4 regions of the Micromonospora sp. C81 genome follow, and region 2 is predicted to be linked to each of the others. Evidence: riboswitches for the same ligand, from Rfam matches in the RefSeq annotation. Region 2 holds a riboswitch; each other region holds the start of a gene.
What was found. A riboswitch is a leader RNA that binds a small molecule or an ion and turns the genes downstream of it on or off. The one in region 2 is predicted to bind cyclic di-AMP.

Region 1 (7,446 bases), on a different contig from region 2:
CAGTTCCGCCCACCACCGGTGTCGCCCGCCGCCGTCTTCGTCATCGTGTGACCGCCTCTCCGGATGCCGACCCTGCCCTCGAGGAGTCTCGTCGGCCCTGCCCGAGGTGCGTTACCCAGGGGCGAACTGAGGTCAACGTATGAAATCCATATCACGTATACCTTGACGCATCTTACGGTGCGTGTGACCGTAAAAGCCGAGCCAGCGCCCGCCGCCGGCCCGGCTCAAGAGCCGGTTGACCAGGTCAGATGCGTCGAGACGAGGTGCGGGGATGAGTCATTCCGGAACGCCCGGCGGACAGCCGGGCCCGCAGCGGACCACCGACCGCGCCCCGGCGCTGAGCGAGCCGGCCCGCGCGTACGCCGAGTTGGTCGCCGGCAACCGGCGCTTCGTCGGCGGCGCCCCCCGCCACCCCAACCAGGACGCCGGGCATCGGGCCGCAGTGGCCGACGGGCAGCACCCGTTCGCGGTGATCGTCGGCTGCTCCGACTCCCGCCTGGCCGCTGAGATCATCTTCGACCGCGGGCTGGGCGACCTGTTCGTGGTCCGCACGGCCGGCCACACCGCCGGCCCCGAGGTGCTCGGCAGCGTGGAGTACGCGGTGACAGTGCTGGGCACCCCGCTGGTGGTGGTGCTCGGGCACGACTCGTGCGGTGCGGTGCAGGCGGCCCGGGAGGTCGCCACGACCGGCACCCAACCTCAGGGGCACCTGCGGGCGGTGGTCGACGCGGTGCTGCCCAGCCTGCGCCGGGCCGAGACCGAGGGTGTGCAGGACATCGACGGCATCGTCGACATCCACATCGCACAGACCGTCGAGACGCTGCTCGGGCAGTCGCCGGTGCTGGCCGACGAGGTGGCGCAGGGGCGGTGCGCGGTGGTCGGTGTGTCGTACCGGCTCGCCGCCGGAGCGGTCCGCCCGGTGGCCGCCGTGCCGGCCGGCTTCGCGACGCTCGGCGAGGAGGCCGGGCCCCTCGACCCGGCCGCGCCCGCCGCCGCCTGACGCGACGAGGGCCGCTCCGCGCGACGCGGAACGGCCCTCGGCGAGGGTTCAGCGGGTCAGAGCAGCGACATGTGGACGTGGTCGGTGTGGTTCGACGGCCCGCTGTACGAACTCCAGCCAGTCGCCGGGAACCAGATCTGCCGGTTCCAGATCACGTAGTAGATGCCCAGCCGGTCGGCGTTACGGATGAGGAAGGCGGCGACGTTGTTGCCGTACCTCCGGGTGTCATCGTTGTGCCACGGGGCGAAGCCGCTCTTCTGCAGCGACCAGTCGCAGGCACGGCCCTTCGGGTGCTCCCACGGCCCACCGGATCGGTAGCAGCCGACGAACCGGTTGTAGCCGGCCGCCTTGACCTCCTTGTACGCGTGCAGCGTGCGGGGCGTGACGCAACCGGACGTGGTCGGGTCATTCTCGCTGCACGACTGCGGCTTCCAGTCACCGTCGGCGGTGCGACCCGGCCCGATCTTGGCCACCTTCGAGGTGGCGTCCACCAGGCCGCCGGTGAAGCCCTTGCCGCCAACGAGGGAGAGCGCCTTGTCCGCCTCGCTCTTCCGCCTCGCCATCAGGGCGGTCTGCTTCTGCTGCTCGCGGACCTCCGCGTCGAGGGCCAGCTTGGCCTGCTCGGCGCGGGCCTTCACCGTGTTGACCTCGGCGAGCTTCTTCTCATTGACCATGTTCATCTCGTCGAGCACCGCGGCGCGCTGGACGAAGGCGTCGGGAGCCTTGCTCTCCAGCAGCATCGCGAGCGCGCCGATCCGGCCGGTCCGGTACGACTGGGCGGCGATCAGCCCGACCTGTGGGGTCAACGCGTCCAGGTCGGCCTTGGCCCGGTCGACCTCCAGGGCCAGCTCCAACTGCCGCTTCTTGGATTTGTCCAGTTGGGACTTGGCGGCGGAGTAGTCGCGGTTGGCCTGCTCGATGACGTCGGTGAGCAGCTGCGGCTCGCCGTCCTCCTCGTGCCCGGACGGTGTGGGGGTCGTCGGGGCGGCGTGGGCCGGGAGGGGCCCGGCGAGCACGGTCAATGCGGCGATCACGGCCACCACGGGTGTCAACCAGCGGCGTAGGGGTGCCGTCACAATGTTCCCTTCCGTCGACCGCCGACCGGGTTAGCTGACGGGTTCGGGGCGGAAGTGGCCCCTACCGCTGACGCGGATTCACCCCACGTACCTGGGTCCCCGATTCGCCGGTTGGCGATTGGGCGGTGGCACCGCAGGCGCCGCTTCGCGCCTTCATCGGTAACCGGCAGCGAGGTTACCCGAGAGTCGGCCGTGTGAGCTACGCCTGGATGCCGACCAAAAGCGTCATTTCGCCATAGCGTTGAGTGACCAGTGACGTGGTTCTCAGGGTGGACGCCCGATCTGGTCACGCTGAGGAGTGTCACCATGCCGTATCCGTGCTCCTGTTCGGCTCCGGCCACCCGTCGGTGGCGGTGGATGGGGGTGGGGTCCGCGTCGGTTCCGGCTCGTCGGAGCGACCCGCTCGCGGAGAGATGAGTGCGGCCAGTGCCTCCGCCCGGTCCGGCTGAGGTCGCGGGGCGGAAGCGTCGGTGGACGGTGTGGCGTCCGTGCGCCCGGCCGCGGTCACCACTGCGGCCAGCCCGGTGGTCAGTGGCACGGCGGCGATCAGGCCGAGGGTCGCGACCGCGCTGCGGACGATCTCCTGCGCGAGGAACTCGCTGGTGAGGATCTGCCCGATCGGCCGCGCGTCGGCGGTGAGCAGGAGCAGCAGGGGCAGCGACGCGCCCGCGTACGCCAGCACGATGGTGTTGACAGTGGAGGCGATGTGCGCGCGGCCGACCCGGGTCGCGGCCCGGTAGAGCTGCAACCGGGTCAGGCCGGGGTTGGCGTGCGCCAACTCGGTGACGGTGGCCGCCTGGGTGACCGTCACGTCGTCGAGCACCCCGAGCGAGCCGATGATGATCCCGGCGAGCAGCAGACCGTGCAGGTCCACGTCGCCCTGGAACATCGACAGCGTGGTGGCGTCCTCGCTGCCGAAGCCGGTGAGGTGGGTTGCCGCCGTCGCGATGGTGGCGAGCACGCCGGTCAGCACCAGGCTGCCCAGGGTGCCGAGGACCGCGACCGAGGTCTGTGCGGTGACCCCGTGCGTCAGGTACAGCACCACGAACATGATCAGGGCGGCACCCACCACCGCCACCAGCAGGGGTGACTTGCCGGCGCCGATGCCCGGCAGCACGAAGGTGAGCAGGATGGCGAAGCTGGCCGCCAACCCGGCGAGCGCGGCCAGGCCCCGCCACCTACCGAACGCGACGATCGCCGCGGCGAAGACCACCGCCAACCACAGCATCGGGGTGCCACGCTGGTGCTCGGAGATGTTCCAGTTGCTGGTGCTGGGATCGGTGGGATCGGTCAGCTCGACCAGGATGACCTCGTCGCCGACCGCGACCCGGGGTGCGCCCGGCCCGTCGGGCACCGGTGTCTGCACCTGCTGGCCGGCGGACGGCCCATCGTCCACCCGGACGTCGACAGTGCCGCACTGCCCGCCGCCGACGCGTGGTGTGCCCTCCGGGCTCGACGGTGTCGGCGGGCATGGTTCGGTCACCACCCGGGTCACCGTGCCGGGGAAGCGCGGCACATCCGCCCCGCCGTCGGTCTCCGGTGCCCCACCGCGCGGCCAGAGCAGCAGTGCTGCGAGCACGGTGGCGACGAAGAGGGGCACCACCGTCATGATGAGGATCCGCCGGACCCGGGGCGGGGCGGACGGAGCGGGGCGGGTGTGGTCGGAACCCAAGGCGAGACTCCCAACGATCCGGTGCGGGGTACGTGTCAGTGGGCCGGTCGGTTCATCCGCACTGCGGAATCGCGGCGGGAGACGCGGCGGATCGCTGACCGACGACCATCCGATCACGGATGGTCAGTGCCCGGCCCGGGCGGCCAGGAGCGACGCCACCGGGTGGCGGCGCCGTTGCCCGTTCGTGCAGCGGCATGCGGGGGGTCATCGTGGGGAATGCTAACCAGCCCGGCTTGGGGACGCAGGTCGTGACGGAGTGTCGCCGCCGAACCGCTCGCGTGCCGGTCCCCGGCCAGGCATGTTGGAGACATGCCCGCTCAATCACCGCCCGATCCCGGCCATGAGCGGCACGCCACCCCGGCCACGCCCCCGCAGCAAGCGGGGCACGACAACCACGCCGGGCACGACAACCACGCCGGGCACGACAAGCACGCCGGGCACGACAAGCACGACAAGCACGCCGGGCACGATCCGGCGATGTTCCGTCGTCGCTTCTGGGTCTGCCTGGCGCTCACCATCCCGGTGGTCCTGGCCAGCCACCTGGTCTGGGACCAGCTGGGTCTGAGCTGGGACGTTCCCGGCCGCTCCTGGGTGGGTCCGGTGCTCGGCTCGGCGGTGTTCTGGTGGGGCGGCTGGCCGTTCCTGGTCGGTGCGGTCCGGGAGGTGCGGGACCGGGCGCCCGGGATGATGCTGCTGGTCGCGATGGCGATCACCGTGGCGTACACCGCGTCCCTGGCGACCAGCGTGGGCGTCTTCGACCTGGACTTCTGGTGGGAGTTGGCCGCGCTGGTCACCATCATGCTGCTCGGGCACTGGCAGGAGATGAAGGCCATCGGGCAGGCCCGGGGAGCGCTCGTGGCGCTGGCCGCGCTGCTACCGGACGAGGCCGAGCGGGTGGCGGCGGATGGCCGGGTCGAGGCGGTGCCGGTGACCGGTCTGCGGGTCGGTGACGTGGTGCTGGTCCGCCCGGGCGGGCGGGTGCCGGCCGACGGGCGGATCATCGATGGCGGCGCCGAGCTGGATGAATCGATGATCACCGGGGAGTCGCGGCCGGTCGCCCGGTCGACGGGTGATCGGGTGGTGGCCGGCACCGTCGCCACCGACTCGGCGATCCGGGTCGGTGTGGAGGCGCTGGGTGAGCAGACCGCACTCGCCGGCATCCAGCGCATGGTCGCGCAGGCCCAGGCTTCCGGTGGGCGGACCCAACTGCTGGCCGACCGTTTCGCCGCGGCGCTGTTCTACGTGGCCACCGGCACCGCCGTGCTGACCGTGCTGGTCTGGACCGCGCTCGGTCAGCCCGACGAGGCGGTGGTGCGTGCGGTCACCGTCCTGGTGATCGCCTGCCCGCACGCGCTGGGTCTGGCCATCCCCCTGGTCGTCGCGCTCTCCACCGCGTTGGCCGCGCGGTCCGGAATCCTGGTCAAGGACCGGTTGGCGTTGGAGCGGATGCGGACGGTCGGCGCGGTTCTCTTCGACAAGACCGGCACGCTGACCCGGGGCGAGCACGCGGTCACCGACGTGGTGACGGTGCCGGGCATCGGGCGGGACGAGGTGCTGCGGATCGCGGCGGGTGTCGAGTCGGACAGTGAACATCCGTTGGCCCGGGCGATCGTGGCAGCGGCCGGACACGCAGGCCCGGCCCCGGCCGCCGGGTTCCGCTCGCTGCCGGGCCGCGGTGTGCAGGCGACGATCGACGGTACGGAGTACGCGGTGGGCGGGCCGGCGCTGCTGCGGGAACTGGGCCTGTCGCTCCCGACGGAGCTGGTGACGGCGAACGAGCGGTGGTCGGCGCGGGGTGCGGCGGTGCTGCATCTGGTGCGGCTGCCGGACGCCGTGCTCGGCGCGTTCGCGTTGACCGACGAGGTGCGTCCGGAGGCCCGGCGGGCCGTCGACGAGCTGCGTGCCGAGGGCGTCCGAACCATCGCCATGATCACGGGTGACGCCCGACCGGTCGCCGAGGCGGTCGCGGCCGAGGTCGGTTTCCGGCCCGGTGTCGACGAGGTCTTCGCCGAGGTGCTGCCGGGGGAGAAGGACGACCGGGTGGCGGAGCTCCAGCGGCGAGGGTTGATCGTGGCGATGGTCGGTGACGGGGTGAACGACGCTCCGGCGTTGGCCCGAGCGGACGTCGGTATCGCGATCGGCGCGGGCACCGATGTGGCGATCGAGTCCGCCGGGGTGGTGCTGGCGTCCTCGGACCCGCGCGGGGTGGCTGCCGTGGTCCGGTTGTCCCGGGGCTCGTACCGGAAGATGCGACAGAACCTGGCCTGGGCGGCGGGCTACAACGTGGTGGCGCTGCCGCTGGCGGCGGGTGTGCTGGCCTGGGCCGGCGTGGCGTTGAGCCCGGCGGTGGCAGCGGTGCTGATGTCCGCGTCCACCATCGTGGTGGCGCTCAACGCGCAGTTGCTGCGCCGCGTCCGTCTCGACCCGGCGCCGGGCTGAGGGGCGTCAGCCGCGCTTCATCAGCCGGCCGACCGCCGCCATCATCTCGGTGGCCATCTCGTCGGCCCGGCCCTCGGCCGCCCCCTCGTGCATGCAGTGCCGGGCATGCCCGTCGAGCAGCCCCAGCGCCACCTTGTCGAGTGCGGCCTGGATGGCAGAGATCTGAGTGAGCACATCGATGCAGTAGCGGTCGTCGTCGACCATCTTCTCGATGCCGCGGACCTGCCCCTCGACGCGGCGGAGCCGCGTGAGCAGTTGGTCCTTGCTGGCGGTGTACCCGCGGATCGGGGTGGGTGCGGTCATGCGAACCAGGATAGCGTACCCCTGGGGGGTATGGTACGGTCGTCTTCGGGTGGGATACCCCCACCGGGTACGGGTAATCCGTTCAGGGAGGCGTTCCAATGGTCAACACGACGTACCAGGTGCAGGGCATGACCTGTGGGCACTGCGTCAGCGCGGTGAGCGCCGAGGTCGGCGCGATCCCGGGCGTGCAGGACGTCCAGGTCGACCTCGCGGCCGGCCGGGTCACCGTCAGCAGCGACCAGCCCCTCGACCCGGCAGTTGTCCGGGCTGCCGTCGACGAGGCCGGCTACGACCTCGTCGACGCGTGATCGGAGGGCGGGCATGCGCACCGTGACGAGACTGGCCGGGTTCGCCGTGGGCCTCGCGGCGGTCTTCGGCACGACGTACGGGATCGGCCGGGTCGTCGACCGCGCCCCGGTGGTCGAGGGCCGGCACGACGGCGACGGCGCCCATGCGACGGGCGAGCACGACGAGACGACCGACCGGCTCCCCGGCGGCCTGCTCGTCTCCGACCGGGGCTACACCCTCGAACCGGTCGACGCCCCGGCGGACGAGTTCGCCTTCCGGATCGCCGGGCCGGACGGTCAACCGGTGACCCGGTACGACGTGGCGCACGACAAGCAGATGCACCTGATCGTGGCCCGGCGGGACCTCTCCGGCTTCCGTCACGTGCACCCCGAGCTGGCAGCGGACGGCACCTGGCGGGTCGACACCCCGCTGGCCGGTGCCGGGCTGTGGCGGGCGTTCGCCGACTTCACCCCGACCGGAGGCGAGGCGCTGACCCTCGGGGTGGACGTGACCGTCCCCGGTGAGCTGACCGAACGGCCGCTGCCCGCCCCCTCGACCAGCACCACCGTCGACGGCTACACCGTCACCCTGACCGGCTCGCTGCAGCCTGGCCGCACCTCACCGCTGACCCTGACGGTGAGTCGGGGCGGGCAGCCGGTCACCGACCT
Region 2 (7,446 bases):
ACGATCAGCTCCGGACTGCCGTCGCGCCCGCCGGCGAGGTAGCGGCCGTCGGGGCTGATCGTGACCGCGTCCGGCCGGCCGGGGCCGGCGCCGTAGTGGCGTACCTCGGCCAGGGTGGTGGTGTCGTAGCCGATGTGGGTGGCCGAGCTGCCGTAGGCCCCGATCACCTGGCTGCCGTCCGGGGTGACGACCAGCTCGCGAAGGTCTGCCACGATGCTGTTCATGATCGTGCCGCGCCGCGTCGCCTGTGCGCCGTCCACGGAGTAGACCTCGACCATCGCGGGGCTGAGGCCGGGAGAGCCGGTGGCCAGCACGTTGCCGGCCACCGCGACCCGTGGCGCCTGGTACATGTAGTTGGTGATGCCGACGACCGTGGGATCGGCCGCCGCGACGTCGAGCGTCAGCACGCCGCCGGTCGACTCGAACCCGCAGCCGTAGCCGACCCAGACCCGGCTTCCGGACAGGGCGAGGTTCGTCGGGCAGCGGTACCCCTCCAGGGAAATCTTCCGGACGACCTGCAGGGTGGCGGTGTCGACCTCGGCCAGTTCACCGCTGTCGCTCAGCGCGACGTAGAGGCGGTCGCGATCGGTGTCGATGGCGAGGCCGACCGCGCCGGCCATCCCCTCCAGGGTGTCGGTCACCGCGCCGGTGGCGTCGGCGACGACGACCCGGTCGACCGCGGCGACGAAGACCCGGCCGTCGCCCGCGGCGACGTCGCGGGCGCTGGTGACGCCCTCCAGGAGGGTGCTGGTGTCCGCGGCGGCGGCCGGTGCCGCGACGCCGACCGCAGCGGCGGCGGCCAGGGCCGCCGTGGCGGTCGCGCCGGCGATCCGGCGCGGCAGTGCGGCTCGGGTACGGGCGGATGGTGAGCTGTGAAGCATGGGTACTCCCCGTCTGGCGCGACACCTCGCCGCGCCGGGAGGGAGCATGGCCGCCCCCTCCGACGGGATTCCACCCCGCTCCGCCGATCGACCGGGCATCCTCAGATGGCGACAAGGGCGACATGATCATGTGACCTTTTGGGACGGCGGGGCGCTGGTTTTGGTGGTGTAGAGCGTTTTCGCCGAGGCGGCGCGGCGAACGCGGCCCGCCGGCGGGCTACTCAGACCGGGGCGAGCACCCGTGACCTGACCCGGATGGGGCATGACTCATCGCAGGCCGCGTTGATCTATCAGCACGCCACGGCCGAAGCGGACCGTGCCATTGCCAGGCGCTGCACCAGGCGTTGCGGGTGGACCGGAATGGGCCCGGTAAGCCGGTAGGCAGCGCGAGCAAGACCAAAGGCAAGCCGGGCAAGAAGTCCGGCAGCAAGAAGGGTAAGAAGGGGTCAGCGGACCGGGACGGGGCCGGGGATGACCGTGGCTAATGGCACGCTAATGGCACACGGCATGACGGCTCACCTCGGAACATCGAAGGCCCTGACCGGGACTCGCGTCCTGACCAGGGCCTTCGCAGTGGAGCGGGTGACGGGAATCGAACCCGCACTGTCAGCTTGGGAAGCTGATGTTCTGCCATTGAACTACACCCGCAGGCGGCACCACTGTACCCGAGTGGTCGATCCGGTGCACCCAGGCACCCCCGCGAGCCCACCACGCCAGGCGCCCAGGAAGAAGTTTCCGGACGGCAACATATGGCCGTTCTCAAATGCGTCGATGAGTTGTAACGTCTGCCACACGTTGCCAGCCACGGCGTGACACACCCCCTGCCGCGCCGCCAGAAAGAGGTGGGCCCATGGGACCCCGTCCCAACCTGCTGACCCGGCGTGCTGCCGGTGTCGCGTCGACGACCCTCGCGCTGCTGCTCAGCACCGCTGCGGTGGGCGTCGTTCCGGCTGCTTCGGCCTTCTCCGCGGCGCCCGGTGGCGCCTGCGTGGAGCCAGCCGACAGCCACTCCAACGCCCGGCTCAAGCCCGGTGCGGCGGCCAAGCACGACCCGAACGAGTTGACCGCGCAGCAGGTCCGCGAGCGGGACGCGGACCTCGCCGCTGCGTTGCGCGAGCGCGCCAACTTCCGTACCGGCGCCGGTGCGACGGCGCTGGCCACGGTCACCATCCCGGTGGTGGTGCACGTGATTCAGGAGAACAGCACCCGGGCCGGCGGCAACATCCCCGACTCGCTGATCACCTCGCAGATCACCGTGCTCAACCAGGCATACGCCGGTGCGACCGGCGGAGCGGTCACCGCGTTCGCCTTCCGACTCGACAAGATCAACCGGGTGACGAACCCGTCGTGGTACCCGATCGTGCAGGGCTCGTCGGCGGAGCGGTCGATGAAGTCCTCGTTGCGGGTGGGCGGCAAGAACACCCTCAACATCTACCTCGGTGAGCTGAGCAACGACCTGCTGGGCTGGGCGACCTTCCCGCAGCGCAAACTGAGCAGCATGGACGGCGTGGTCGCGCTGAGCGAGTCGCTGCCGGGCGGCACCGCCACCAACTACAACCAGGGCGACACGGGCACCCACGAGGTGGGCCACTGGCTGAACCTCTACCACACCTTCCAGGGCGGGTGCGGCGGCTCGGGTGACAGCGTCAGCGACACCCCGGCCGAGGCGTCGCCGGCCTACCAGTGCCCGACCGGGCGCGACACCTGCTCGGCGACCGGGCTGGACCCGATCACCAACTTCATGGACTACACCTACGACTCGTGCATGTACCAGTTCACCGCCGGGCAGGCCAGCCGGATGCTGACCGCGTGGAACGCGTACCGGGCGGCATAACTTCCCTGCGTACGACCGGTGCCGGCCCCGTCACGACGGGGCCGGCACCGGTCGCTTTCTCCCCAGGACCAGGTCAGGCGGCCGAACACTGGACGTTGCGGCTGCGGCGGGCCGGGCGAGCCTGCGGTACGGCTGAAGGTGCGGCCGGGGCCAGTGGGTCGAGCCACACCTGCACCTCCGGCCCGCCGACGGCGACACCGAGGCCGTGCTGCTCCCGGCGGGCCAACATCGCCACGTCGACGGTGAACTCGAACAACCGCCAGTCGACCTGCGGCTCCGCCCGGGCGCCCTGCGCCAACCGTGCGACCCGGAGCGGATCGGTCACCGGACGGGCGCGACCCGCCACGTATGCCTCGTCGTCGCTCTCCTCCGGCGGGAACGAGTGCAGCGCGTAACGGCCGTCGCGTTCGAGATCGCGGCGCTTCGGAGAGTCGACGATGAAGCAGAACAAGCCCTCGTCGGTGATGACCGGGGAGACCGGATGGACCCGGGGCCCGCCGTCGGCGCGGACCGTGGCCAGGTAGCCGAAGCCTGGCCCGTACTGCTGGAGGAGAACGCGGATCCCGTCGGCGAGTCGGGGCTCGTCGGCGGCGAATTCGGACCAGGAAGCCATGCGGGCATTCTATCGAACAAATGTACGAGCAGCGACCTCGACTCGCTGGTCATCGGCACCGAATCCTGGCACTTTCGGCAACGCAGCTATGGTGGTCCGATGCTGCTCTCCGACCGCGACCTGGTCTCCGAGATCAAGGCCGGCACGCTGGGCCTGGAGCCGTTCGAGCCCACCCTGGTCCAACCCTCCAGCATCGACGTCCGACTCGACCGGCTGTTCCGGGTCTTCAACAACCACCTCTACACGCACATCGATCCGGCGATGCAGCAGGACGACCTGACCTCTTCGGTCGAGGTGCCCGACGGGGAGCCGTTCGTGCTGCACCCGGGCGAGTTCGTGCTGGCCTCGACGCTGGAGGTCATCTCGCTGGGCGACCAGCTCGCCGGCCGACTGGAGGGTAAGAGCTCCCTGGGCCGGCTCGGGCTGCTCACGCACTCCACCGCCGGCTTCATCGACCCGGGGTTCTCCGGTCACGTGACGCTGGAGCTCTCCAACGTGGCGAACCTGCCGATCACCCTCTGGCCGGGCATGAAGATCGGGCAGCTCTGCATCTTCCGGCTCTCCTCGCCGGCCGAGCACCCGTACGGCTCGGCGGTCTACGGCTCGCGCTACCAGGGCCAGCGGGGTCCGACGCCCAGCCGCGCCTGGCAGCACTGGCGCACCTGGCCCACCCGCTGACGGGCTGAGGCACCACGGTCAGACGACGAGGGCCCGCCGCGACCGATCGCGACGGGCCCTCCTGGTCACCCAGGATCAGCCTGGGCGGCCGTAGCTGTGGATCGGGCCGTCGTCGACCTTCTTCATCTTGACCGGTTGGCCGGCCTGCGAGGCGTGCACGACCCAGCCGTTGCCGACGTACATGCCGACGTGGTGGATGTCGCTGTAGTAGAAGACCAGGTCGCCGGGGCGCAGGTCGGCCTTGCTGACGTCCTTGGTGACGCGGCTCTGCTGAGCGGCGTTGTGCGGCAACGACACCCCGGCCTTCGCCCATGCGGCCAGCATCAGCCCGGAGCAGTCGTACGAGTTCGGGCCCTCGGCACCCCACACGTAGGGCTTGCCGATCTGCGCGCAGGCGAACTTGACCGCCGTGCCCGCAGCGCCGCCGGGATAGCTGCCGGGGCAGGGCGCCGGACGCAGCGGACCGCCGCCCCCGTTGCCGTACACCTTGAGGCGCAGCTTCTGCAGCCGGTCGATCTCCTCGTTGATCTGCTTCTTCTTGGCCGCCAACTGGGCCTCGGTGCGGGCCAGCTGGGCCACCATCTCGTCCAGCGGCGCCTTCTGCGCGGCCAGCTCGTCGCGCAGGTCGGCGACCTCGCGTACGTCCTGCTGCTGGTTGTGCGCGAACCGGTCGAGCATTTCGAGCTGGCTGACCACCTCGCTGGGTGACCGGCTGCCGAGCATCGCGTTGACGGTCGAGACGGTCTCGCCCTTGTACGCGCGCACGGCCAGCGCGCTGACCTTGTCCATCGCGGCGTCGACCTGCCGCTCGAGCGGGGCGATGCGGGCGGCCAGCGCGTCCGCCTGCTTGCGCTTGACGGCGAGGTCGGCGCGGGTGGCGTTGTGCCGTTCGATGATCGGTTCGAGTGTGTTCCAGTCGGCGTCGATCTGGCGCTCGATCTCGGCGACGGACGGGTCGGCGTGGGCGGCCGTGGCGCTGCCCGTCAGGACGACGGCGACGCCGACCAGTGCGGCGAGAGCGGTGGTGAAGCGGGACCAGCGTGGGCGCGGCACGATCGACGTCGGGACGGCGAATGCCGACCGCTCGGACGACGGCCGCGGGGCATGGAGTGCCACCGGGGTTCCGTACTCCTTCTTCCTGACCGCCTACCGGGTTAGCTGACGGGTTCGGGCGGGAAGTCGGCGCCCTACCGCAGTGGCTGCGGATTCACCCCGAGGGACGTGGGTCCCCGGTTCGCTCGGAAACGACTCGGCGGTGTCGGTCCGTTACCGCCCGGGATGGGCGGAGCTGCTGTCGGGCCGACAAATGACCAGAGTAGAGACGCCCGTTACCGATCCGCAACCCGTACGGCCGTGACACTCCGTACCGATTGGGTGGGGGTCACCGACCGTGCGTGAAGAATTCTTTCTGAACAAGTAGATAGATGGAAAGGTATTGACGCGGACTCTCCAGCGGCGCGATGGTGACCTGACCTCTACCCGCGAGAATCTAGGGGGTTCGATGCACCATCCAACCGTGTCGGCCGGCTGGCGCGCGCTGCTCGCCACGACCGTCGTCGCCGCCGCGAGCGCGGTGCCACTCTCCACGGCCGCCAACGCCGCACCCACCGCCGATCGCCAGCAGCAGTACGCCGCCGCGGCGACCGAGTACGGCGTGCCGACGGGCGTGCTGCTCGGCGTCTCCTATCTGGAGTCCCGCTGGGACAGCAACGCCGGCACACCGAGCACGAGCGGCGGCTACGGCCCGATGCACCTGACCGATGCCCGCCACGTTGCCGCTCTACCCGGGCGCGGCCACCACGACGCCGGCGCCGAGGACCCACGCGGTGACGACTCCCGGCCCTCCCGGGTGCCCGCGCCCCGACCCGTCGAGGCACCCGCACCGACCGCCGCCGCGTTGCAGACCGTGGACGCGGCGGCCGCACTGACCGGTGCCACCCCCGAGGCGCTGCGCACCGACGCGGCGGTCAACATCCGGGGTGGGGCCGCGTTGCTCAGCGCGTACCAGCGGGAGTTGGGTGCGCCGGTCGGAGCGGACACCGACCCGGCGGCCTGGTACGGCGCGGTGGCCCGCTACGCCGGTGCGGACAGCGCCGACGCCGCCGCGGCCTTCGCCGACGAGGTCTTCACCACCATCGCCGCGGGCGAGTCCCGGATGACCGACGACGGCCAGCGGATCACCCTGCCGGCGCGCGCGGTACAGCCCGAGCGCTCCCGGTTGGACCGGCTGGGCCTGCGCCGGTTGGCCCGCCCGGACGGGCTGGAGTGCCCGCGCACCATCTCCTGCGAGTGGATCCCGGCACCCTACGAGGCGTTCGGCGACGGGGACTACGGCAACCACGACCTCTCCGACCGGCCCGCCCGGCAGAAGATCGAGTACATCGTCATCCACGACACCGAGGCGAGCTGGGCGACGACCCTGAAACTCGTCCAGGACCCGACGTACGTGAGCTGGCACTACTCGCTGCGCTCGGTCGACGGGCACATCGCCCAGCACGTCAAGACCAAGGACGTCGGCTGGCACGCGGGCAACTGGTACGTCAACGCCAAGTCGATCGGTCTCGAACACGAGGGCTTCGCCGCGCAGGGCACCTGGTACACGGAGGCGATGTACCGGACCTCGGCGAAACTGGTGCGGCACCTGGCGCTGCGGTTGGGCATCCCGCTGGACCGCCAGCACATCATCGGCCACGACAACGTGCCCGGCACCGTCGCTTCGACCGTGCGGGGGATGCACTGGGACCCGGGCCCGTACTGGGACTGGACGCACTACTTCGACCTGCTGCACGCACCTCGGCTGGACACCGGCACCCCGGCCACCGGGCTGGTCCGGATCGACCCGGACTACGCCACCAACCAGCCGGCGTTCACCGGTTGCGTCACTGCGGGCGTCCCGTGCGCGCCGCGCGGCTCCTCGTCGGTCGTGCTGCGGAGCGCACCGTCCGCGGACGCGCCGCTGGTCAACGACATCGCGCTCCGACCGGACGGCACCCCGAACACGATGGCCGTGTCGGACCACGGGGCCCGGGCATCAGCCGGGCAGACGTACGCGCTCGCCGGACGGCAGGGCGACTGGACCGCCATCTGGTACCTCGGGCAGCGGGCCTGGTTCCACAACCCGGCGTCCGCGCCGACCGCCAGTTGGACCGTCGGCGTCGTGGCCACGCCGAAGCCCGGTCGGACGACCATCCCCGTGTACGGAAGGGCGTACCCGGAGGAGGCGGCGTACCCGGACGGGGTGCCCTACCAGACGATCTCGCCGTTGCAGTACACCCTGGCCGCCGGACAGCGGTACGCAGTCGGCGCGGTGCTGGCCGGCGAGTACTACCGGGCCAGCACGTTCGACGGCTCGTCGCCGGGCGACTGGACGGTGATCCGCGGCAAGAACCGCTACGCGCAGATCCAGTTCGGCCACCGCATCATGTACGTCGATCTCGCTG
Region 3 (7,446 bases), on a different contig from region 2:
TCACCGCGGCCGACAGGCCCTCGCCGAGGGCCAGGTTGTACAGCTCGTCGAGTTCGTGTCGGCTCAACGGCTGACCGGGCACGTCGGCGATCTCCTGCCGGGAGCCGTCCCGGCGGTCGTGCACGTACCCGCCGCTGCCGGAATCACGGGCCACCGCCTTGAGGTCCACGCCCTCACTGACCAGCAACGGCTCCAGCACCTGGCCGATCTCGCCGCCGAGGGCGGCGCAGAGCACCACCTCGACACCGAGCGACATCACCATCCGGGCCTGCCAGACGCCCTGCCCGCCGGGGTGCAGGTGCAGTTCGGGGTGGTCGTTCGGCTGGTCGACGGTCACGGTCAGCTGTGGAGTGGGCGCGAAGACCATCACGTGCCCGCTCACCGGATCGTCGCCGTTCATGATGTCCGCCTCCAGCACGGTCGGGTGATTCCTCACTGAACGACCTTAATGCGCCAAACGGTGACTGGGCGTGTCATCGGGCCGGCCCGGGCCGGCCCTCGGACATTGCCAGCCAGACATCGGTACGGGACGATCGTGCGACCATCGACGGCGGGAGACGGTGTGCTCAGCAGCGATACCTTCAGCTACACCGTGCAGGCCCGGTGTTCGCCGGCCGAGGCGGCGGCGCTGCTCAGCGACCTGACCCGGCAGGGTGAGCTGCACCCGTTGATCGTCCGGGTCCGCCGACTGCCGCCCCGACCCGGTGCGCAGGCCAGCTACACGATCAACGACCGGCTGGCGGCCGGCCCCCTGCGCTTCCGGACCACCTACCACGCGGACGTGCTGATCAGCGAGGACGACGAGATCGTCATGGTGGCCCGCCAGTGGCCCGCCACCACCGTGCGTAACCACACCCGGCTGCGCCCCGAGCCGGACGGCCTGACCCGGATCGACGTCGACATCACCCTGACCGCGCCGACCCCGCTGTTCCGGTACGCGTTCCGTCAGGCCCGGGCCGCCCACCTCGCCCTGGCCACCCGCCTCGGCGCTGCCCTCGACCGCACCGGAGACCCGCCGCCCTCAGCCTGACCCGAGCGCGGCACGGCAGCGGGGTCACCGGTTGCGGGCGCGGCCCGCCAGGGCGGGCTGGGCGGCGGGACGCCGTCCCCACGGCTTGTACGTGGACAGCACCGTCGCGATGATCATCAGGCTGGTCGACACCGCGGGGGCGATCACCAGATCGGCGCGGTCCCGTGCGGGCAGGGCGGCGCCCACCGCTCCGGCATGCCGCAGATTCGGGGTGAGCAGGAACAGCACCAGCCCGACCATCACCGTGGTGAGCACCAGCTTGACCACCACCCACCGGTAGCGCAGCAGGCCCCACGGGGTGAGCAGCGAGCTGGCGACACCGATGAGCCAGACCAGGACGCTCAGCGGCGCGAACAGGACGGTGCCGACCAGCGCGCCGACCGGGTAGAGCACCGCCGGGTCAGCGCCCCGCTGCACGGCGATGCCGAGGGTGAGCAGCACCAGGTCGGCGCCGAGCCAGCCCAGCGAGGTGACCAGGTGCAGGGTGAGCAGCCCCTTGCGGGCGGTGGGTGGGATCCGAGGCATACCGCGATGCTGCCCGCCGACCGCCGCCGGGTCGTCCGACGAGCGACGACATCAGGGGTACGCCCGGCGACGTAGCCCGGTCGGACAGCGCTGCCCGGACGAACGTGATGCCTGTGAGTCATCTTGATGACTCACAGGCATCACACACTTTGGGGAACGGCCGGATCAGTAGACCGACAGGTGCACGTGGTTGGTGTGGTCGCTGGACGGGTCGCCACCCGCCCCGCTGTAGGACTTCCATCCGCTGCTGGGCAGCCAGATCTGCCTGTACCAGATCACGTACAGCACGGCGAGCCGGTCGGCGTTGCGGATGAAGTACGCGGCCAGGTTGTTGCCGTACGTCTTGTCGCCGCCGGTGGCGTCGCCGCCGAAGCCGCCCGTCTGGGCCGCGAAGTCGCAGGCCCGGCCCTTCGGGTGTTCGCCGGAGCCGCTGGGTCGGTGGCAGGAGACGTACCGGGTGAAGCCGGCCGCCTTGGCCTGGTTGAGGGCGTGCAAGGTGCGCGGGGTGATGCAGCCGCTGGCCGGCGTGGGGTCGTTGACGCTGCACGTCTCCGACGGCCAGGAGCCGTCGGAGTTGCGCGGCGCGGCCTTCGCGTTGGCGGCGGAGGTGCCCCGGTTGGAGTCGGTGTCGGCGGCGGGCTGCGGCTTGGGGGTGGTGGCCACCGTCAAGGCCCGTTCGGCCTGCTCCTTGCGCTTGGCCATCACCGCGACCTGCTTGCGCTGCTCGTTGATCTCACCGTTCAGGGCGACCTGGGTGCGGTTGGCCTGGTCCTTGCTGCTGAGCAGGTCGCGCAGCACCCGGTCCTCGTTGGCGGCCACCGCGTCCAGTGCGGCTGCCCGGTCCATGAAGCCTTCCGGGCTGTCGCTGTTGAGCAGCGCCGACATCGCGCTGAGCCGGCCGGTGCGGTACGCGACGCCGGCGATCTCGCCGACCTTGCCGCTGCGTTGGTTGAGCTCGACCTCGATGGTCTTCAGTTGGGTGGTGAGCTGCTGCTGCCGCTGCACCGAGGCGGCCAGGGCGCGCTTCGCGTCCAGGTAGCCCTTGCTGGCCGCCTCGAGTTGGGCTCGCAGCGCGGGGGTGCCACCCTCCTCGTCGGAGTCGGGGGCGGCGGCCCGCAGGCCGGTCGGTGGAGCGGCCGAGGCGGTGCCGGCCGGGAGCGCGACGCCGAGGGCGAACATCGCGACGATCAGGGCCGCCAGTCGGGCGGCGGGTGGTCGTGCTGGTGCCACTGTGCATGTCCTTCCGTCAGCCGCCGACCGGGTTAGCTGACGGGTTCGGGACGGAAGATCCCTACCGCTGACGCGGATGCACCCCAGGTACGTGGTTCCCCGGTTCGCCCTCGCGGGCGATTAGGCGGCGACCACCACCGGCGCCGGGAGGGCGCCGCCTGGTGGAGGCCGGGACCGAGCCTACCGGTGCCGGTGGGGTGGCTGCAGCCAATGTGACGGACGGTGCGTGCGTCGTCACGAGAGGCTGCTGTCACCACTCGATCGAGCCACACGCTCCCGAGGCGGCACCCGGCTCGATCTGCAACGTCGCGTGCTCGATCCGGAAGTCGTCGTGCAGGGCCGTACGCGCGGCGGTGAGCACCGCGCCGACCTCCGCCCCGGGTGCCATGGTCAGGTGTGCGGAGGCCACGTCCATGCCGGAGGTGAGCGTCCAGACGTGCAGGTCGTGCACCTCGACCACACCGGGGACCGCGGCCAGTCGGTCGTGCACGGCGGTCACCTGGAGGTGCTCCGGGGCGGCCTGCACCAGGATGCGGACGGCAGCCCGTGCCAGCCGCCAGGTGCGCGGGAGGATGAACACGCCGATGGCGACGGCGACCAGCGGGTCGGCCCACCACCAGTCGGTGACGGTGATGAGCAGTGCGGCGCCGATCACGCCGACCGAGCCGAGCAGGTCGCCGAGCACCTCCAGGTAGGCACCCTGAAGGTTGATGCTCTCCCGGGCTCCGGCGCGGAGCAGGGCGAAGGCGGCGATGTTGGCGAGCAGGCCGAGCACGGCCACCGCGAGCATCGGGCCGGCGATGACCTCGTGCGGGTCGCCGAAGCGGCGGATCGCCTCGATCACCACGTAGATCGCGACGCCGGAGAGCAGGACGGCGTTGGCCAGCGCGGCGAGCACCTCGAGTCGGTAGAGCCCGAAGGTGCGCTGCGGGTCGCCGGTGGCCCGCCGGGTCGCGGTGATCGCGGCGAGCGCCATCCCGATGCCGAGCACGTCGGTGAACATGTGCCCGGCGTCGGAGAGCAGGGCGAGCGAGCCGGTGTGCAGGGCGGCTACCGCCTCGACCACCATCAGGGTGGCGAGCAGCCCGAATGCCGCCCAGAGGCGGCCCCGGTGCTGGTGTGCGGCATTGGCGACGGACCCGTGGTGGTGGTCATGACCTGCGCCCACGAGAACCACCCTCCGCCGCCAGCCGGGACCCGGTCAAATGTATGTTCACATCGCTATGTATGCAAGTGTAGGGGCGGCAACTCTCGCCGGCGGCTCGCCAGCACGGATCAGCCGGTCGGGTCGATGGTGGTGAGGCGCTGCGTGGCCCGGGAGAGCGCCACGTACAGGGTGCGCACCCCGGCACCCGGATCCGCCCGGATCTCGCTCGGGGCGACCAGGACGACCCCGTCGTACTCCATGCCCTTGGCCTCCAGGCTGGTGACCACCTGGAGCCTCGGCGCGCCGAGTGCGGCGACCCAGCCGGCGACCTCGTCGCGGCGGGGGACCGGCGTGATCACGCCGACGGTGCCCTCCACCTCGGCCAGCAGGCCGGCGGCCGCCTCCACTGTCGCGGTCTCCAACCCGCTCGGGGGCACCACCAGCTCGACCGGGTCGACCCCGGTGGAGCGGACCGCGGTCGGCAGCGGCAGGTCAGGATAGAGCCGGCGGATCTCCGCCGCCGCCACCGCGAAGATCTCCGAGGAGTTGCGGTAGTTGGTGGTGAGCGTGAAATCGTGCCGCTTGCGCCGACCCAGCGCCTGGTCCCGGGCCCGGTCCAGCTCGTCGGGGTCGCCGGTCCACGCGGTCTGGGCGGGGTCGCCGACCACCGTCCAGGAGGCCAGACGGCCACGTCGACCGACCATCCGCCACTGCATCGGTGAGACGTCCTGCGCCTCGTCCACGACCACGTGCGCGTAGTCCCGGTAGTCCTCCGGGCGCTCGCGGGCCGCCGCGCGGGCGGCCCGTTGCCGCTCGCCGAGGGTGCTCAACTCGCGTACGCCGCCAGCCAGCTGGAACGGGTCGCGCCGGGCCTTGGCCGACTGCGCCGGCTTGCCGAGCAGGGAGTCCAGCTCGTCCAGCAGCGCGATGTCGGCGATGGTCAGCCCGGTCGTGTCCAGGTGCCGGTACGCGGCGCTGAGCAGCCGGATCTCCGCGGAGGAGAGGATCCCCCCGGCGTACCGGCGCAGCCGGTCCGGCTGCGCCAGCCAGCCCAGGACATGGCGAGGGTGCAGCCGGGGCCACCACGCCTTGAGGAACTCCCGGAACTCCGACCGCTCGGCGATCTCCGCCTCGAAGGTCCGCTGGTCCGGCAGTCGAATGCCCACCTCACGGGCCTGCGCCCAGAGCGCGGCGAACACCCCGTCGAAGCCGGCCCGGCGCACCTCGTTGCGGCGGGCACCCCGTTGCAACGCGCGGTCCCGGATCCGGTCCAGTGCCGTCCGGTCCAGCCGCAGCAGCGTGCCCCGGTAGAGCAGCCGCAGCTCACCCGGGCCGCCCGGCACCGCGTCGCGGGCAGCCCGCTCCAGCACCCGACGCATCCGCAGCGAGCCCTTCACCGCCGCCACCTCGGGCGGGTCGGTGCGGGTGGCGCTCATGCCCGGGAACAGGGTGCCCAGCGAGTGCAGGGTCGCGGTGTCCTCGCCCAGCGACGGCAGCACCGAGCCGATGTACTCCACGAAGACCGACGACGGGCCGACCACCAGGATGCCGCCGCCCGCGTACCGGCTGCGGTCGGAGTAGAGCAGGAAGGCGGCCCGGTGCAGGGCGACAGCGGTCTTACCGGTGCCGGGGCCGCCCGCGACGATCGTGACCCCGGAGCCGGGGGAGCGGATCGCCTCGTCCTGTTCCCGCTGGATGGTCGCCACGATGTCCCGCATGCCCCGGCCGGTGGCCTTGGACAGGGTGGCCAGCAGCGCACCGTCACCGACGACCGTCATGCCCTCCGGCGCGGCGTTCGGGTCGAGCAGGTCGTCCTCGATGCGGGTGACCCGCTCGGCGCGGGACTGGATCGTGCGGCGGCGCACCACGTCCAGCGGCTGCGCCGGGGTGGCCTGGTAGAAGGCGGCAGCGGCCGGTGCCCGCCAGTCGACGACCAGCGTGCGGGCGTCCTCGTCGCGGATGCCGAGGCGCCCGACGTGCAGCACCTGACTGTCGCGTAGGTCCAGCCGGCCGAAGACCAGCCCCTCGTGCTCGGCGTCCAGGGTGTGCCGCCGCTGCGCCGCGTGGAAGACCATCGCGTCGCGCTCGACCAGCGCCCCGTGCGTGCCCACCCGAGCCATCCGGTAGCCGTCACGCTCGGCGCGGACCGCCGACTGCCGTAGTTCGGCGAGTCGGGCGTACACCCGGTCGAGGTGGCGTTGCTCGACGGCGATCTCCTGCTCCAGGCCGGTCTGGTCGGTCAACGCACGCTCCTTCGAAGGTCGCCGGCAGGCGGCGGAAACCGCGCAAGCCAACCGCAGAAGGGTACGGCCCCCGGCCCGGCCCGCCGCGCCCGAGGTGCGGGAACGCGCTCAGACGCCCGTCCCGGCGGGCGTCACCCTGCGCTGCGGTGCGGCGAGCACCCGACGCAGTACGCCGGTGAGGGCGGCGTTGACCTCGTCCGGGCGCTCCATCATCAGCATGTGCCCGGCACCCGGGCAGACGGTCAGCTCGGTGGCCGGCAGCGCCGCCGCGATCGACTCGGCACAGGGCGGTGGGGTCAGTCGGTCCCGGTCGCCGACCAGGGCGGCGGCCGGCAGGTGGGCCAACGCGGCGAGGGTGTCCAGTCGGTGCTGGGTGCCGATGGAGGCGCGGAACCCGCCGATCGAGCGCAGCGAGGCACGAGCCACCGCGGAGGTCACCAGGCGGATGTCGGAGGGCTCGCAGTGGTCGCCGAAGAGCATCCACCGGATGCTCGGTTGCAGCGCGTTCAGCAGGGCCCGGGGCGCTCGCCACGACCCGCACCGGGCGAGCACTCCGGCTCCGGTCGTCTCGGCCAGCCGGATCAACCGGGCGATCCGCGGCGAGAGCCCGTAGACGGTGTGCGTGTGCCCCTCGGCGGTGGTCGAGACGAAGACCAGCCCGGCCGTACGGGCGGCGAAGTGCGTGGGGTGGCGGTGGGCGTACTCCATGATCGTCATGCCGCCCATCGAGTGCCCGACGAGGAGCACCGGCCCGGGAGGCGCCACCGCGTCGATCACCGCGGCCAGGTCGTCACCCAGCTGGGCCAGTGTGGCCGTGGGCAGCGCCATGCAGCTGGAGCGGCCGTGCCCCCGCGCGTCGTAGGTGACCACCCGCACCGCCCCGCCGAGTGGCGCCGCGGTGAGCGCGTCGACCTGTCGGTGCCAGGCGCGCCCGTCCAGCGTCCAACCGTGCAGCAGGATGGCGGTCACCGGGGCGTCCGTCGGCCCCGTGACCTCGACGTTGAGCCGCACACCGTCCGGCAGACCCACCTCGAACCGCTCCGGCATCGCCGCCTCCCAGGGCCGCCCAGCATCACCAGCACCGGGATACCCGGCGGTAACACGGGCTACCCGCCATCAGACCACGTCAATCGCGCCGGGGCTAACATTCCGGACCGCGCCCGTGGTCCTCGGCGGGGGACCAAGCTGTACGGCATGGGGTCGTCGGGGGCGTCCATGGGCGGGGCGGCGGGGCAGGGACGGCAGGCCGGGGGTACGCCCCGCGCCGCGCT
Region 4 (7,446 bases), on a different contig from region 2:
GCCGTCGCGCCGTCCGACGTCGTACCGAGGAGGACACGCACGTGCTGGTGACCTTGCCGAGCGTCGGGATCCCAGCATGACGAGCGCCGCCGCGGCGACGGCTGCCCGGCCCACCCCCGCGCCGGCCCGGCTGCCCTCGCTGACCGGGCTGCGCTGGATCGCCGCGTTGCTGGTCTTCGGATTCCACGCGGGCACCATGCGGATCATCGCCGAGCCGGACTACAAGGCCGTGGTCGACGCGCTGTTCACCCTCGGCCTGTCCGGGGTGCAGTTCTTCTTCATCCTGAGCGGTTTCGTGCTGGTCTGGTCGGCCCGCGTAGGCGACTCCCGGCGCACCTTCTGGCGGCGACGGGTCGCCAAGATCTATCCGAATCACCTGGTGCTGTGGGGGGCGGCGCTGCTGGTCGCCTGGTGGTTCGCCGACCCGGTCCTGCCGGCGGTCGCGCTGGAGAACCTGCTGTTGTTGCAGGCCTGGGATCCCCGACCGGGCTGGTTCTACAGCATCAACACCGTGAGCTGGTCGCTCTCCTGCGAGTTCTTCTTCTACCTCTGTCTGCCGTTGGCGCTGCCGCTGCTGCGCCGGGCCCGGCCGAAGCTGCTCTGGGTGCTGATCGTCGCGCTACCTCTGCTGATCCTCGCGCTCTGGCCGGCCCAGCACCTGGTGCCGGAGGCGAGCCGCTGGTGGTTCACGCAGATCTTCCCGCCCGTACGGTCGCTGGAGTTCTGGATGGGCGCGGTGGCGGCCGAGCTGATGCGCCGTGGCCTCTGGCGGGGCCCGGGGCTGACCGCAGCCAGCGTGATCTTCCTGGCCACCTGGGTGGCAGCGGCAGAATGGATTCGCGCCGAGCTGTGGACCACGCTGCTCGCGGTGGCGTATCTGCTGGTGATCACTGCCGCCGCGGACGCGGACGTCCGAGGTAAGCGTTCCCCATGGCGGTCCCGACCGGTGGTCTGGCTCGGCGAGGTCTCCTTCGCCTTCTACCTGGTGCACGTGCTGGTGATGACGAGCGTGCTGCGCTGGAGCGGTGACTGGGGGACGGGCTTCCAGGGCTGGCGTGGCCCCGTCGCGGTGCTCGGCTTCCTACTGGTGAACCTGGTCCTCGCCGGGCTGCTGCACCGCTTCGTCGAGACCCCGATGATGCGCCGGCTCGCTCCACGCCGCCCGGCCCGCCAGGTGGCCGTCCCTCAGCAACGCACCGCCAGTATTGAAGTCAACGGCCGCGAAGACCGCACCGCCGATGCCGTCGGGACCCAGGCCCAGGCCGGCGAAGCTGCCGTCGGCGACGTCGAGCAGGCCAGCAGTCGATCGACGTACGTCGACTCGCGCTGAGGCGTCCGCACTGGTCAGCGCGGTCGGCGCGGTCGGCGCGGCGTACGCCGACACGCCCGTGGTCGATGCGCCCGGCCCGGCGTGACGGTAGCGTGGGGGCGTGCTTCCGGTCGCGTTCACCTGTCCCCTGTGGTGGGTGGCGCGCTGGGCGACACGGGTGCTGACCAGCCTCGCCGTCGTCGCGGCCCTGGCGCTTGGCGCAGGCCCGGCCTCGGCCGCCGCGCCAACGCCGACCGCCGCGCCAACGCCGACCGTGCACGCGGCCCCGGCGGTCGCTGAGGGAGCCGCCGAGAAGGCCTTCCCGGTCTGCTCAGTCGACTCGCACCCGGCCGTGGTGGCCGGAGTGCCGCTGGTGTGCGCGGCCAGGTCTGAACGGCTGCCCCTCGTGGACGGTCCGAGGAGCTGGGCGCCCCGGGCTCCACCCGGGCGCTGATCCACCGGGACGAGCGTCCCGTCGCCGCGCCCTGTCGATCCACCCGTCCCGCACCTCGCCGATCCGTGGCCCACCGTGGCCCGGTGGCCGGTGGGGCTCCCACCGCATTGTTCTCTCCCCGAGGTGCCGACCATGGAGACCGTCGTCTTCTACCAGTTCGTGACCGAGGTGCCGCAGGCCGCCGCCATCTGGTCAGCCCTGTTCCTGCTGGCACTGGGCGTACTCGTCGTGCTGGCCGCCCGCCCCGAGCGGGACCGGCCAACGGACGACCCGGCCCCGGCGGCGCCCACCGCCCGGGAGTTGGCTGAGGCCGAGGCCGTCGACCTGCGCCGGTACGCCGAGGAAGTGGCCGTCGCCGCGGCCGGCGCGGGGCAGAACGCCCGGCGGCGACGGGCTTCCTGGCTGACCGCTCAGGAGGAGATGGAGCGGGCCTGGGGCGGGTACGACGAGGCGGACGCGGCCGCGCGTCGCTTCGCGGGGGCCGGGGCGCTGCCCACCCCGCATACCCCCCGCACCCCCGCCGAGTACGCCTCCCGGGAGCGCTACCTGCATCGCGCGGCGGCGGCGGCGCACTGGCGGGGCGACCTGACCATGGCGCAGTTCGGCGACGTGTTCGGGCACCGGCACGGTTGGGATCCCCGGCGGCACCCGGTCGAGCAGGAGGTGCTGCTGAGCCGGGCGATCCGGGACGCGAGGCTGGCCGACTACCAGGCCGCAGCCACCCGGGAGCGGGCCGCCTGGCGGGACGCGGAACTGGCCGCCGAGTCGGCCCGCACTCTCGCCGAGGAGGCGTACGCGGCAGCGGCCCGGCTGCGGCCGAACCCGGTACCCGCCCGCCGGGCGGCTACCCGGGCGTTCCGTCCCGCCCTCGTGGCACGTTGGCGCCCGGCTCGCGCGGGTTGAGCCCGATCCGTTATGTGAGCCCGGTCATGTCAATGGCGAATCGGGCGTCGGGCACGATTGGCTCGATTGTCCCCGTGATTGTGGCCGCATAATCGGCGACCTGTCCGGTTGTCGCCCGTTGGCGTCACCGTAACCGCTTGTCCCATCGAGTCACGTCATCGGCAATACGCGCAGAAATTGTCGCGCCGATTGGGGTTTACGCAGCTGAACCCGGCTTGGCAGGGTGAGAGCCGGCCAGTACTGTCGTCCCGTCCGGTGCGGTAACCGATCGCAAGAGGCGACGCCGCGCCGACCCGCTCAATCGTGATCTACGAACCGGGGACCCATCAGTAAGTCCGGGGTGAATCCGCGAGCCACGGCCCGCGGTAGGGCGATCTTCCCGCCCGAATCCGTCAGCTAACCCGGTAGGCGGTGTCGGAAGGAGTTCCATCCTCGTGCATCACCTTTCCACCCCTCGGTTGTTCCTTCGCCTCCACGGCGTAGCGGTGCCCCCGCTCATTCGTCCAGTGACGGTGAGCTGACCCCCCGGGTCATCGCCTAACCGCCCGGCCACGCCGGGCGTTCCCCTGAGCGGTTCACCATCCGCGGACCATCGTCCGCGCGCTGGCGCCTGCCCGGATGCCGGTCCGGCCCCGGTGTGCCGCTCTCCCCCCGATCCGTGGAGGACCCCGTGAAGCACACCCTGAAGCGTCAGCTCCGCCGCCTCACCACCGAGCGTCCGTACCAGATCGTTGTCGCCTCCGCCGCGGCCCTCGCCATCGCCACCACCACCGGCGCCCTGGTCACCAGCGCCGACGACGCCCCGGCCAGTCAGCACACCGCGACCACTGTCGCCGAGATGCGCAGCGACACCGCTGCCTCCCGCAGCGAGGCGCGCGACGCGTCCCCCTCGGCCAGCACCGCACCGACCACCGCCGCCCCCGCGCCGGCCACCAGTGCCGCGTCGCCCGCAGCCAAGGCCAGCAGCAACCCGGACCTGACCCGTAAGCCGGAGCGGCCGAAGCCGCCGGCGACCAAGGTGCTCGACTACGACTACCAGGCGCAGAACACGTACTACAACTGCGGCCCGGCTGCCACCCGCAACGCTCTCAGCGCCGCCGGAATCGACCGCACCCAGAACGAGCTCGGCGCCGAGCTGGGCACCACCGAGATGGGCACCAACTCGGCCCTGGACACCACCCGGGTGCTCAACGCCGAGGTGAAGGGCTCCCCGTACCGGACCCGGATGTTCGCCGGCACGCCCAGCCCGGCCCAGATGGACCAGCTCCAGGCCGACGTGGTCAAGGCCATCACCGACGGTCGCGGTGTGGTGGCCAACGTCGTCGGCGACGCCACCGACACCAACGGCGGCTGGCACTCCTACGGCGGCGGGCACTACATCGCCGTGGTGGGTTACAAGGACAACGGCCGGACCGTGCGAATCGCCGACTCGGCCAACGCGGCCGACCCGTCGTACTGGATCACCACGATCGACCTGGCCAACTGGATCGCCAGCCGGGGCTACTCCGCCTGACCCAGGCACGTTGACCGCTTCGGGCGCCGTCCCCCACAAGGGGCCGGCGCCCGCGGCGTCTTCACCGAGCGGTCAGGCCTGCGCCGCATCGACGACCCTCGTACCCGTTCGCGAACCGTGGGAGACTGCGGCCGTGGTGGATGAATCAGGTGGCCGGGCAGGCCGTGGGCCGATCCTGTTGCTGCTGCACGGGATGGGGGCGACCGGGGACGTCTGGTTGCCCTCGGCCCCACTGCTGAAGCAGCACTGGCCCGGGCGGTGGCTGGCACCGGACCTTGCCGGTCACGGCTGGTCGGCCCCGCTGCCGTCGTACTCCTTTGATGGGTTCGCCGAGCGGATCGCCCACGGCCTGGTCGCCGGCGACCGGATCGTCGTGCTCGGGCACTCGCTGGGCGGGGTGGTCGGCCTGGCGTTGGCCGCCCGCGCCGCCGGGATGCCGGTGGACGCGGTGGTCGGGCTGGGCATCAAGGCGGTCTGGTCACCCGACGAGCTGACCCGCGCGGCCGAGCTCGCCGCGCGCCCGGTGAGCTGGTTCGCCAGCCGCACCGAGGCGGCCCGCCGCTACCTGCGCGTCTCCGGGTTGGTCGGCCTGGTCCCGCCGGATCATCCGGTGGTGGACGCCGGGTTGCGTCAGGTCGACGGCCGGTGGCGCCTCGCCATGGACCCGACAGCCTTCGGCGTCGGCGAGCCAGACCTGGTCCCGTTGCTGGCGGCGACCGACGTGCCGGTGGTGCTGGCCCGTGGCGAGCACGACCCGATGGTCACCGACGAGCAGCTAAGGGCGTACGGCGTACCGGTCGTCACGCTGCCCGGTCTCGGCCACAACGCACACGTGGAGGACCCGGCTGCCGTGCTGGCGCTGCTCGACCCGTACCGACGGGGGTGAGCTGGATGAAGCGGACGCGGTGGCTGGTCACCTGGCTCCGAGCATCCGGCGGACCCGGCCGGCGACGGCCTGCTTGACCCGCACGCGCAGTGACCGCGCGTGGAGGGTATTGACCTCTGTCTGGAGCGTCCGGGTTTCGTCCCGCAGCCACTGGATGCGCGTCAGCAACTCCTCGGGAGAGTAGGCGGAGACCGGCCGGACCGCAGGTGGGTAGACGGTCTGGCGGACCTGCTCGTCGAAGCGGGTGGCGCTGTCTCCATCGGCGAACGAGAGGCCGAGGTCGTGCTTGGCGAGGAACGCGGTGATCCGTGCGAAGCGCTCCTTGTGGCCCTCGTTCAGGGCCGTGTAGTCGGCCTCCGCATAGAGTTGGGCAGCGTCGACGTCGGCCGGCGCATCGCGCAACAACCGGTGCGGGATGTCGAAGTATCGGGCCAGCTCCAGGGTGCGCGAGTCGTGCGCCAGCAGATAGCCGGGGATGCCCGAGATCAGCGCCGTGATGGTGCCGTGGATCCGGGTGCCGAAGGCGAAGTCGAACCCGGAGAGATAGTCCATCCAGGGCCACGGGTCCATGAACATCCGCACCTTGTCCTCGACGAAGAGCGGGTGCGAGGTGTGGATCGGCATGTCGGCGGTCTTGCCCCGCAGCTTCGGCGCGTCGCCGTAGAGCAGGGTGCCGAGGGTGTAGAGGTCCTGTGCCACGTAGCGCAGGTTCGGGTAGCGCTGGTGGTGGTGCAGGATGAGGGGGGCCAGCGCCTTGACGTACGGCGAGATGACGAACGCGAGCCGGTCGTCGATGCCCAGGGTCGCCTTCGTCTTCTCGATGCGCAGGCTGTCGCCGTGTAGGAACATCGACGGGCAGCCGATCTGCTCGACAGCCGAGAAACCCAGCTTGCGGAGGTAGTTCTCGGTGATCTCGCCGCGTACGCCGATGCTGTGCGAGCGGTCGAGCACCGCCCGGCAGAACGCGCTGACCGGCTCGTCGATCGGGCGGAGCTGCTCCAGGTCGCCGTCCACGTCGGTCTGCGCCCCGACGCCGAGCACCACCACCGGGATCTTCAGCCGTTCGATCAGCCGGGCCATCGACGTCAGCCGCTTCGCGTAGTCATGACGGAACGCGTTGGCCAGTGGTATCACGAAGACGTCGTACTTCTCGTTGATCTCGTCGGCGTCGCGTGGGTCCGCCCGGAAGCGCGACGGGGTGATCTCGGCCGTGGAGGTGGCCAGCAGCTTGTGCGCGGCGTGGCTGAAGACCAGATTGCCGGTGTTCTTACCGATCCAGTCCCGCTCGTACGTCTCCTCGGCGCTGAGGACGTCGAACGGGCCCTTGCGGGCGCGCAACAGGATCCGCTTATGCATCGGTGGCTCCACCTCTCGTCCGGCGGCGGAGGCGTCCGACCCCGGAGATCGCCCGGCAGTGTCCCGGGAGGCGGCACATCTGTCACCTCCAGGCCCCGCGATACTAGGCCACCGGCCGGCCGGCGGCCCCACGCGGCGATCGGCCCGCAGGATCGCGGCGGGTCAACGATTCAACAAGCGTCGCACCCGGCCGCCGACCGCCTGCCTGACCCGGGTCCTCAGCTCTTGCTGCTTGAGGGTCTCGACCTCGGTCAGCAGCCTTCGGTTGTGGTCGCGCAGCCACTGCACCCGTTCCAGCAGCACATCGGAGCCGGTGGCGCCGGCCGGGCGGACGGCGGGTGGGAAGGTGGTGGCGCGGACCTGCTCGTCGAAGCGGGTGGCGCTGTCGCCATCGGCGAAGGCGTGCCCCAGGTCGTGCTTGGCGAGGAAGGCGAGCATGGTTTCGAAGCGGGCCTTGTGCCCGTTGTTCAGCGCCGTGTAGTCGGCCTCCGCGTAGAGGTCGGCGGCGTCGACATCGGCCGGCACGTCCGCCATCACCCGGTGCGGGATGTCGAAGTACCGGGCCAGCTCGAGCGTGCGCGAGTCGTGCGCGAAGAGGTAGCCCGGCGTGCCGGCCACCAGCGCGGTGATGGTGCCGTGGATGCGGGTACCGAAGGCGAAGTCGAACCCGGCCAGGTACTCCATCCAGGTCCACGGGTCCACGAACATGCGCACCTTGTCCTCCGTGAACAGGGGGTGCGAGGTGTGGACGGGGATCGCGCTGGTTTTCCCGCGGTCCGCGGGAGCGTCGCCGTAGAGCAGCGTGCCGAGGGTCTTCAGGTCCTGCGGGAGGTAGCGCAGGTTCGGGTAGCGCTGGTGGTGGGCGGAGACCACCTCCGCCATCGACTTCACGTACGGCGAGATGGTCAGCGCGACCCGGTCGTGCGGGGTCAGGAACTCCTTGCGCTTCTCCACCCGCAGGCTGTCACCGTGCAGGAACATCGACGGGCAGCCGATCACGTCGACTGCGGAGAAGCCCAGGGTGC

Region 1: linked by a shared signal. The riboswitch ahead of KBX46_RS11410 (hypothetical protein) and the one ahead of KBX46_RS33100 (NlpC/P60 family protein) in region 2 are both predicted to bind cyclic di-AMP.
Region 3: linked by a shared signal. The riboswitch ahead of KBX46_RS26995 (coiled-coil domain-containing protein) and the one ahead of KBX46_RS33100 (NlpC/P60 family protein) in region 2 are both predicted to bind cyclic di-AMP.
Region 4: linked by a shared signal. The riboswitch ahead of KBX46_RS20265 (C39 family peptidase) and the one ahead of KBX46_RS33100 (NlpC/P60 family protein) in region 2 are both predicted to bind cyclic di-AMP.

The regions. Positions count from the first base shown of each region.
Region 1 covers NZ_JAGPXS010000005.1:108,319-115,764, reverse strand. Annotated here, with positions in the region: gene KBX46_RS11420 (MarR family winged helix-turn-helix transcriptional regulator) at 1-44, opposite strand, end outside; gene KBX46_RS11415 (carbonic anhydrase) at 272-1,000, shown strand; gene KBX46_RS11410 (hypothetical protein) at 1,057-2,076, opposite strand; cyclic di-AMP (ydaO/yuaA leader) riboswitch at 2,081-2,211, opposite strand; gene KBX46_RS11405 (YibE/F family protein) at 2,378-3,748, opposite strand; gene KBX46_RS11400 (copper-translocating P-type ATPase) at 4,058-6,187, shown strand; gene KBX46_RS11395 (metal-sensitive transcriptional regulator) at 6,194-6,490, opposite strand; gene KBX46_RS11390 (heavy-metal-associated domain-containing protein) at 6,589-6,798, shown strand; gene KBX46_RS11385 (hypothetical protein) at 6,812-7,446, shown strand, end outside.
Region 2 covers NZ_JAGPXS010000003.1:323,448-330,893, reverse strand. Annotated here, with positions in the region: gene KBX46_RS07715 (hypothetical protein) at 1-881, opposite strand, end outside; tRNA gene KBX46_RS07710 (tRNA-Gly) at 1,456-1,529, opposite strand; gene KBX46_RS07705 (zinc metalloprotease) at 1,732-2,715, shown strand; gene KBX46_RS07700 (pyridoxamine 5'-phosphate oxidase family protein) at 2,789-3,328, opposite strand; gene dcd (dCTP deaminase) at 3,428-4,006, shown strand; gene KBX46_RS33100 (NlpC/P60 family protein) at 4,082-5,122, opposite strand; cyclic di-AMP (ydaO/yuaA leader) riboswitch at 5,136-5,271, opposite strand; gene KBX46_RS07685 (N-acetylmuramoyl-L-alanine amidase) at 5,508-7,446, shown strand, end outside.
Region 3 covers NZ_JAGPXS010000021.1:3,022-10,467, forward strand. Annotated here, with positions in the region: gene KBX46_RS26980 (PfkB family carbohydrate kinase) at 1-367, opposite strand, end outside; gene KBX46_RS26985 (SRPBCC family protein) at 563-1,030, shown strand; gene KBX46_RS26990 (hypothetical protein) at 1,055-1,555, opposite strand; gene KBX46_RS26995 (coiled-coil domain-containing protein) at 1,721-2,785, opposite strand; cyclic di-AMP (ydaO/yuaA leader) riboswitch at 2,791-2,922, opposite strand; gene KBX46_RS27000 (cation diffusion facilitator family transporter) at 3,036-3,953, opposite strand; gene KBX46_RS27005 (AAA family ATPase) at 4,061-6,175, opposite strand; gene KBX46_RS27010 (alpha/beta fold hydrolase) at 6,284-7,222, opposite strand; gene KBX46_RS27015 (carbonic anhydrase) at 7,370-7,446, shown strand, end outside.
Region 4 covers NZ_JAGPXS010000012.1:100,588-108,033, forward strand. Annotated here, with positions in the region: gene KBX46_RS20250 (acyltransferase) at 77-1,330, shown strand; gene KBX46_RS20255 (hypothetical protein) at 1,431-1,763, shown strand; gene KBX46_RS20260 (hypothetical protein) at 1,896-2,666, shown strand; cyclic di-AMP (ydaO/yuaA leader) riboswitch at 2,951-3,092, shown strand; gene KBX46_RS20265 (C39 family peptidase) at 3,325-4,179, shown strand; gene KBX46_RS20270 (alpha/beta fold hydrolase) at 4,313-5,065, shown strand; gene KBX46_RS20275 (polysaccharide pyruvyl transferase family protein) at 5,093-6,421, opposite strand; gene KBX46_RS20280 (polysaccharide pyruvyl transferase family protein) at 6,584-7,446, opposite strand, start outside.